DNA from 2 places in the Micromonospora sp. NPDC048935 genome. Region 2 is predicted to be linked to the other one. Evidence: riboswitches for the same ligand, from Rfam matches in the RefSeq annotation. Region 2 holds a riboswitch; the other holds the start of a gene.
The links. A riboswitch is a leader RNA that binds a small molecule or an ion and turns the genes downstream of it on or off. The one in region 2 is predicted to bind cobalamin.
Positions count from the first base shown of each region.

Region 1: linked by a shared signal. The riboswitch ahead of ACGFIW_RS23920 (ribonucleoside-diphosphate reductase subunit alpha) and the one ahead of cobN (cobaltochelatase subunit CobN) in region 2 are both predicted to bind cobalamin.

Region 1 is NZ_JBICTZ010000009.1:51,734-56,292, reverse strand. It holds gene ACGFIW_RS23930 (FadR/GntR family transcriptional regulator) at 1-506, opposite strand, end outside; gene ACGFIW_RS23925 (enolase C-terminal domain-like protein) at 515-1,909, opposite strand; cobalamin riboswitch at 2,469-2,686, shown strand; partial or broken gene ACGFIW_RS23920 (ribonucleoside-diphosphate reductase subunit alpha) at 2,881-4,559, shown strand, end outside.
Region 2 is NZ_JBICTZ010000005.1:170,472-175,030, reverse strand. It holds gene ACGFIW_RS16480 (inositol monophosphatase family protein) at 1-94, opposite strand, end outside; gene ACGFIW_RS16475 (DUF5919 domain-containing protein) at 91-984, opposite strand; gene ACGFIW_RS16470 (hypothetical protein) at 1,139-1,414, shown strand; cobalamin riboswitch at 1,606-1,735, shown strand; gene cobN (cobaltochelatase subunit CobN) at 2,066-4,559, shown strand, end outside.

The DNA.
Region 1 (4,559 bases), on a different contig from region 2:
GCGAACGCCTCGATCAGACCGACGAGCACCGGATTGTCGGCGTGCACCGCGATGATCCGGTGGAACGCGATGTCGATCTCCATGATCCGTTCGTGCTCCTGCGGAGACCGTCCGGCGATCCGGGCCGCCTCGTCGAGCAACTCCGCCGCCTGGGCGAGGGCCTCGTCGGTGATCCTGGTCGCCGCCAGGCGGGCGGCCTCGCACTCCAGCAGTCGTCGGACGATGTGGATGTGCCGTGTGTCGCCCTGGCCCTGGAAATCCACCACGAAGCCCATCGGGGCCAGCAGTTGCGGCGCGTCGAGGTTGGTGACGTACGTGCCGTCACCCTGGCGGATGTTGACGATGCCGAGGATCGACAGGGCCGACATCCCCTCGCGCAGTGAACCCCGCGAGACGCCGAGCGACTCGGCCAGATCCTTCTCGATGGGCAGACGGTCCCCGGGCTTGAAACGCCCTTCGAGGATCATCCGCTTGATGCCGTTCACCACCTCGTCGGTGCGCGACATGACACCCCCTACCGGCCGGCGGGGGTGGCCGCCCCACCCGCGATCACGTACGCCGCCGGAGACGCCACGGTAGTCGGGTCCGTCCCCGTCCAGTAGTCGCCGTCGGGGAACCGGTAGAGCTCGACCGACTCGGGGCGCATCCGGGTGGAGTAGCCGGGCTGGTGCGGCAGGACGTAACCGCTGCCCGTGCCGGTGTCCCGGATGACGCACGGATCGGTGAAGTGCTCGTGCAGGTGGTCGACGAACTCGGTGACCCGGTTGGTGAGATCGCCCGAGATCGCGACGTAGTCGAGCACCGACACGTGCTGGACCATCTCGCACAGGCCGACACCGCCGGCGTGGGGGCACACGGGGATGTCGAACTTCGCGGCGAGCAGCAGCACGGCGACGATCTCGTTGATGCTGGCCAACCTGCCGGTGTCCAGTTGGCAGAAGTCGATGGCCCCGGCCTGGAACAGCTGCTTGAACATCACCCGGTTGTGGCAGTGCTCGCCGGTGGCGACGCCGATGGGCGCGACCGCGCGACGGACGGCGGCGTGGCCCAGGATGTCGTCGGGGCTGGTCGGCTCCTCGATCCACAGTGGCTCGAACTGGGCCAGGGCCTTGACCCACTCGATGGCCTGACCGACGTCCCACACCTGGTTGGCGTCGATCATCAGGTTGCGGTCCGGGCCGAGGATCTCTCGGGCGATGGCGCAGCGGCGGATGTCGTCGTCGAGGTCGGCGCCCACCTTGAGCTTGACGTAGCCGTAGCCGCTGTCGACCGCCTCCTGGCACAGCCGGCGCAGCTTGTCGTCGCCGTAGCCGAGCCAGCCGGCCGAGGTGGTGTAGGCGGGGTAGCCCGTCCGGTCGAGCTCGGCGAGACGGGCGGCCTTGGTGCTCTCCTTGGCGCGCAGGATGGCCAGCGCCTCGTCCCGGGTCAGCGCGTCGGACAGGTAGCGCAGGTCCGCGATGTCGACGAGTTGCTCGGGGGACATGTCGACGAGCAGCCGCCACAGCGGCTTGTCGGCGAGCCGGGCGACCAGGTCCCACGACGCGTTCAGCACGGCGGCCAGCGACAGGTGGACGACGCCCTTCTCCGGGCCGAGCCACCGCAGTTGGGAGTCGGAGGTGAGCAGGCGGTAGACGGCGCCCATGTCCGCCGCCATCGTCGCGACGTCCACGCCGACGAGGCGCTGTGCCTGATGGACCGCCGCCGCGACGACGATGTCGTTGCCGCGACCGATGGTGAAGGTCAGACCGTGGCCCGCGAGTGGCGCGCCCGTGCTGTCGACGCCGTCGGTGTGCAGGACGACGTAGGCCGCCGAGTAGTCGCCGTCCTTGTTCATGGCGTCGGAGCCGTCAGCGGTCAGGGAGGTGGGGAAGCGGACGTCCTCGATGGTGACGGCAGTGATCTGCGGCATGCGCTCCTCGCCCGGCTAGGCTAAAGATCAGATGATCTCTGGGAGTATACGGAGGGCTAATCCGGCACGTCAACGACGTCGATCACCCACGAATCCAAGACATCTAATGTATCGGTCCCGATGCGAATGTGTCAGCGTGCTGTCGCCCCGGTCGTCGCACCCGGCCCGCGGGCCTCGGCGGCGGCTGTGGCGACATGTGTGGCGCTGGTAGGCACCCTGCCGCGCGGCGGCTCGTCGTCGTTGCCGGAGTGTCGATGTGCGACCGGCAGGATTGAGAAATTGCCGCGCGGAGCTGATGGGCGCCCCGGAAGATTGGATGTCCACTTCACATTCTGACATTGACGGTCGGAAATAAATAGGGATCCTTACGTCTGAAGACTTAATACATCACACCTTTCCGCATGTCGGCACCTGCTCGATGTCGCGTCCGCACGGGTGTGTGCCGCCGCGCGGGCCGCGTTCGGCACGGGTCGCGCGCGCCCGTGACGACCATCACCCGTCACGGCGGCGACACGCCCGGCACCGACATGTGGGGTGTGACAACCGCAGCGTCCCTATATATGGTGTCGACGCAGCTGGTTCGGCCGCTCAACCCGAGCGGTCGAGGCAAGAGGGAACCCGGTGGAAATCCGGGACTGTCCCGCAGCGGTGAGTGGGAACGACAGCCGTCATGAGCACTGGGCCACCAATCGGTCTGGGAAGCGACGGCCAGTAGGAGACCGGCGAACCCGGTCGTGCCCGTGAGTCCGAAGACCTGCCAGCGCGCCGTGCACCCACATCCGGGTGGGCGGCGGTCCGAGGCCGCGTGGGACGGCCGACGCCACCTGACCCGCGCCTGCCCGGCGTGGCGTCCGACGGTGTCTGTCTCCGCGCGTCCGAAGGCCACCAGGTCTCGAACTCGCGAGGAGTGAGTGGTGACAGTCACCGAGGTAGTCCCGGCACACGGCGACGCGGCCCTGCGGCGGACGCCGATGCAGGTCCGCAAACGCGACGGCAGCACCGAGTCCGTGGATGTCAACAAGATCGTCCGGGCGGTCGAGCGGTGGGCCGACGACCTGACCGACGTCGACCCGCTGCGCGTCGCCACCCGCACGATCAGCGGGCTGTACGACGGCGCGACGACTGCCGAGCTGGACCGGCTGTCCATCCAGACCGCCGCCGAGATGATCGGTGAGGAACCGCAGTACTCCCGTCTCGCGGCCCGGCTGCTGGCCGGCTACGTCGACAAGGAAGTGCGTCGGCAGGGCGTCACCTCGTTCAGCGCGGCGATCCGGGTCGGGCACGCCGAGGGCCTGATCGGGAACGACACCGCCGCGTTCGTCGCCGCACACGCCGCGGTACTCGACGACGCCATCGACGCCGACGGCGACCGGAGGTTCGAGTACTTCGGCCTGCGCACCGTGTACGACAGGTACCTGCTGCGCCACCCCACCAGCCGGCTGGTGCTGGAGACCCCGCAGTACTGGCTGCTGCGGGTGGCCTGCGGGCTGTCCCAGACGCCGGACGAGGCGGTCGGCTTCTACCGGCTGATGTCCAGCCTGGCCTATCTGCCCAGCTCACCGACGTTGTTCAACTCCGGCACCCGGCACACCCAGATGTCCTCCTGCTACCTGGTCGACTCACCGCGCGACGAGTTGGACTCGATCTACCAGCGGTACGCCCAGGTCGCCAACCTGTCCAAGTTCGCCGGCGGCATCGGCATCGCGTACTCCCGGGTGCGGTCCCGGGGCGCGCTGATCCGCGGCACCAACGGACAGTCCAACGGGATCGTGCCGTGGCTGCGCACGCTGGACGCGAGCGTCGCCGCGGTCAACCAGGGTGGCCGGCGCAAGGGCGCGGCCTGCGTCTACCTGGAGCCGTGGCACCCGGACGTCGAGGAGTTCCTGCAACTGCGGGACAACACCGGCGAGGACGCCCGGCGCACCCACAACCTCAACCTGGCCAACTGGGTCCCGGACGAGTTCATGCGCCGGGTCGAGGCCGACGAGCTGTGGTCGCTGTTCGACCCGCACGAGGTGCCCGAGCTGCCCGACCTGTGGGGGGAGCGGTTCGACGCCGCGTACCGGGAGGCCGAGGCGCAGGGCCGTTACGTGCGGTAGGTCCCGGCGCGGGAGCTGTACGGCAAGATGATGCGCACCCTCGCCCAGACCGGCAACGGGTGGATGACGTTCAAGGACGCCGCGAACCGGCTGTGCAACCAGACCGCCGAGGACGGCAACGTGGTGCACCTGTCCAACCTGTGCACCGAGATCATCGAAGTGTCCAGTGACGCCGAGACCGCCGTGTGCAACCTCGGCTCGGTGAACCTCGCCGCGCACCTCACCGACGGCGGCATCGACTGGGACCGGCTGCGCGCCACGGTCCGTACCGCGGTGACCTTCCTCGACCGGGTCATCGACATCAACCACTACCCGACCGCGCAGGCGGCGGCGAGCAACCCCCGCTGGCGGCCGGTCGGGCTGGGGCTGATGGGCCTACAGGACGTCTTCTTCGCGCTGCGGCTGCCGTTCGACTCGCCGGCCGCGCGGGAGTTGTCCACCCGGATCAGCGAGGAGTTGTACCTGACCGCGCTGGAGACCTCCGCCGACCTGGCGCGTCGCTTCGGCGCGCACCCGGCGTACGCGCAGACCCGGGCCGCGCGGGGCCAGCT
Region 2 (4,559 bases):
AGGTCAGCGCACCGGGCTGGAGCGTCCGCATCAGGTCGCGCGCCAGGTCGACGGCCTCCTGCGCGAGGGGGAGGAGGCGGGCGTAGTCGGTCATAGCTGGCGGCTGCGATCCCAGAGTGAGGTGAACATCTCGTCGAATATCGGGTAGAGGCCGGCGGGGCCCGCGCTGCGTTCGATGACCATCGTCGGACAGTCGACGCCCCGCATCCGCGGTAGGTAGTGCTGGACGACGCAGAGTCGGTCATCGATCAGGAGTACGTTGGCGCGAATGGACTCGTCGTAGACGCCGATGGACGGGTGGTCTCGGGCACCTGCGGGGAGCCTGTCACGAATGCGGCGGGCCAGATTCTGGATGTTGAGTTCGGTGAGCGCGCTGAGGTGGCCGTCCGGATAGTCGTCCTCACGCTCCTGCCGCCTGATCGCCTCGCCGGCGGGATCCAGGAAAAGGCAACGGAGGTGGGTGCCGGCGGCGAGGAGCTTCAGAAGGCGGTTGTCGGCGTACTGCTGGCAAATGAGGTTGAGTGACAGGCCGGACGCCCGGATGTCCCTGGCATGGTCGAAGAGGACGTGCGGCGGCAACTCCGCCACGAAATCTGACCGGCTGGAATAGATCGCGGTGACATCGGCGCACCGGTCCCGCGCCGCCCTCGCGACCTTCGGGCCACTGACGTTGCGTTCGGTCGGGTTTTGGTCGCGTTCGCCGAGCAGGAGCGTCATGCGTGCGTGACGTGGCATGGACAGGCCGGCGCAGATGCGGGTGAGGACGTCGATGCTGCTGACCCGGCGGGCGCCGCTGGTGATCTCGCTGACCTGCGCCTGACTGAGCCCGGTGGCGATGCCGAGGGTGGTTTGACTGGCGTGGGTTGTTCGCTGGACGAGGCGGAACACCTGAGCGATGTCCCGAGTGGCAAGGGCGTCGAGCATGTCGGAGGAATCCCACAGCAGGTCGGGAACGGTAAACGCTCCAGTCGTTCGGACGCTCACGCGCCGCTCCCTTCCCGCACCGGGGATGTGGGTCAGCATAGCCAGCGAACTGATGGCGGTGCCGGGACGACATCCGGAGGGTGGATGGAAGTTATCCGCCGAGGGATCACCCACTGTGATGGATGGCTGCGGTTAGGGTGAGCAGGGTCGTGGTGTGAGTCTTCGCTCCCGTCCGCACCTGCCCATGCGCCCCACCTGGCTGTGCCGCAACTGCGCCGCCGCGTGGCCGTGCTCCCGCGCGCAACTCGATCTCGTCGCCGAGTTCTATGGCCACTCGCTGGCGCTGGCCCTCTACCTGACGTCCTGCATGAACGAGGCGATCCACGACCTGTTCAGTCTTGGCGGTCGCCCCGACCTTGCCAAGATGCACACCCGTTTCCTCGGCTGGCTGTCGCTGACCCGCCGGCCGCGTCGCTTCGAGCACGAGTAACCCAGGGCTGACCGCGTGGGTGCTGAACCGTCTACGACATCAGCTCCAATCAGCTCGCCGTCTCGTGTGTCAGGCAACCCCGCGCGCCTATATTTTCCCAGGTCAATGTGATGAGCGCGGCCGGGCGACGCCGGGGCCGGCGTTGACCGGCGGCGGAGGGGTGTGGCAGCATTCGCGGCCTGACGGCAGTGAAGGAAGTCGGTGCGATTCCGACGCGGTCCCGCCACTGTCACCGGGGAGCGATCCCCCCTCGTGAGTCACGGCCGTGTGTCTGCGGCTGGAAGGCCGGGGGAGAGCGTCGATCCGGAAGCCAGGATACTTCGGCCGTCGGGACGTACCCCAGGGCGTGGACACCCGAGGAGGACCCGATGACGCACGGCGTCTCATTCATCGACGAGCATCGTCATGACCCGCATCGCGGGCGACACCCCGCACCCGCAACCGGCCGCGCCCGCACGTCTGGCGCCGGTTGCCTCGACGCGCGCCAGGCCGCTGGCTTCCGGTACCGCTGAGCCGAGCGCCCGCCGCTGACCGACTCCGACGCCCGCGTCGACGAGTCCGGCAGCGCCGTCGTACCGGCTGACGCCGCACCCATCCGCTTCGTCCAGGTCGCCTCCGCAGCGGCCAGGGCGTCACTCTCCGGAGCCCGCCGTGCGCATCCTGCTGCTGTCCACCGCCGACACCGACCTGCTGGCCGCCCGCGCCAGCGGCGCCGACTACCGGCTCGCCAACCCCGCGCGGGTCGCCGCCGACGAGGTGCCCGCCCTGCTCGACGGGGTCGCCCTCGTCGTCGTACGCCTGCTCGGCGGCCGACAGGCGTGGCCGGACGGCCTCGCCGTGCTGCTCGGCACCGGAGTGCCGACGGTCGTGCTCGGCGGCGAGGCGCTGCCCGACGCGGAGCTGATGGCCATCTCCACAGTGCCGTCCGGGGTCGTCACCCAGTCGCTGGCGTACCTGGTGGAGGGCGGGCCGGACAACCTCGGGCAGTTGGCCCGGTTCCTCTCCGACACGGTCCTGCTCACCGGCGAGGGGTTCGCCCCGCCCACACCCACCCCGGCGTACGGCGTGCACGGCGAACACCCCGCCGACCCGGATCGGCCCACGGTGGGGATCGTCTTCTACCGGGCGCACGCCCTCGCCGGCAACACCGACTTCGTCGACGTGCTCGCGGACGCGGTCCACCAGGCCGGCGGCAACCCGCTGCCGATCTTCTGCGGTTCGCTGCGCGGGTTGACCACGGGCGCCGGCCCGCTCGGGCTGTTCGCCCGCTGCGACGCGCTGCTGGTCACCGTGCTCGCCGCCGGCGGTGCGGTCGCCGCGGACGCCTCCGGAGGTGGCGACGAGGACGCCTGGGACGTCGGCGCCCTGGCCGCCCTGGACGTGCCGGTCATCCAGGCGCTCTGCCTGACCAGCACCCGGGCGCAGTGGGAGGCCAGCGACGCCGGGCTGTCCCCGTTGGACGCGGCGATGCAGGTGGCCATCCCCGAGTTCGACGGTCGGATCGTCACCGTGCCGTTCTCGTTCAAGCAGATCGACGCCGACGGCCTGTCCGTCTACGCCGCCGACCCCGAGCGGGCCGCCCGGGTCGCCGGGATCGCGGTGCGCCACGCCCGGCTGCGCTACGTGCCCAACGCCGACAAGCGGGTCGCCGTGGTACTCAGCTCGTACCCCACCAAGCACTCCCGGGTCGGCAACGCCGTCGGGCTGGACACCCCGGTCTCGGCGGTCCGGCTGTTCGCCGCGCTCGCCGAGGCTGGCTACGACCTGGGCGACGCGCCGGTGCCCGACGACGGCGACGCGCTGATCCACGCGCTGATCGCCGCCGGAGGCCACGACGTGGAGTGGCTCACCCCGGAGCAGTTGGCCGCCGCCGAGGCCCGGATACCGGGGTCAACCTACCGGCGGTGGTTCGACCAGATCCCGGCCGAGCTGCGCGAGCGGATGCGGGAGCACTGGGGTGAGCCGCCCGGCCAGCTGTACACCGAGGGCGGCGACATCGTCCTCGCCGGGCTGCGCTTCGGCAACGTGGTGCTGCTGATCCAGCCGCCGCGCGGCTTCGGGGAGAACCCGATCGCCATCTACCACGACCCGGACCTCCCGCCGAGTCACCACTACCTGGCCGCGTACCGCTGGTTGACCGCGCCGCCCGCAGACGGCGGCTTCGGCGCGGACGCCGTGGTGCACCTGGGCAAGCACGGCACCCTGGAGTGGCTGCCCGGCAAGGGCCTCGGCCTGGCCGCCGACTGCGCGCCCGACGCGGTCCTCGGTGACCTGCCGCTGGTCTACCCGTTCATCGTCAACGACCCCGGCGAGGGCACCCAGGCCAAGCGGCGGGCGCACGCCGTGGTCATCGACCACCTGGTGCCGCCGATGGCCCGCGCCGAGACCTACGGCGACCTGGCCAAACTGGAGCAACTGCTGGACGAGTACGCGACGGTGCAGGCCCTCGACCCGGCGAAGGTGCCCACCGTGCGGGCGCAGATCTGGGACCTGGTGCGCGCCGCCGAGCTGCACCACGACCTGCACGCCGAGGCGATGCCCGACGCGGACGACTTCGACGACTTCGTGCTGCACCTCGACGGGTACCTGTGCGAGGTCAAGGACGTGCAGATCCGTGACGGGCTGCACATCCTCGCCGACGCGCCCACCGGTGAGCCCCGGGTCAACCTGGTCCTCGCCGTGCTGCGCGCCCCCCAGATCTGGGGCGGCGCCCGCGCCCTGCCCGGCCTGCGGCAGGCCCTCGCCGTCGCGTACTCCCTCGACGAGCAGGAGTTGCTCGCGGCACCTGGCGAACGACTGGCGCTGCCCACGGCGCTGACCGACGTGGTGGACGGGCCGGCCGGCACCGCCGCCGACGCCATCGACCTGATCGAGGCCCTGGCCCGGCGGCTGGTCCTCGGCATGGAGACCCTGGACTGGGCCGTGGACGCGGTCGACGCGGTGGTGACGGAGGTGACCGGCCGGCCGATCCCGGACGTCGCCGCCGTGCTGCACTTCGCCGCCACCGAACTGGTGCCCCGGCTCGGCCGGACCACCGACGAGCTGAGGAACACCCTCGGCGCGCTCGACGGCCGCTTCGTGCCGCCCGGCCCGTCCGGCTCACCCACCCGGGGCCTGGTCAACGTGCTGCCCACCGGGCGCAACT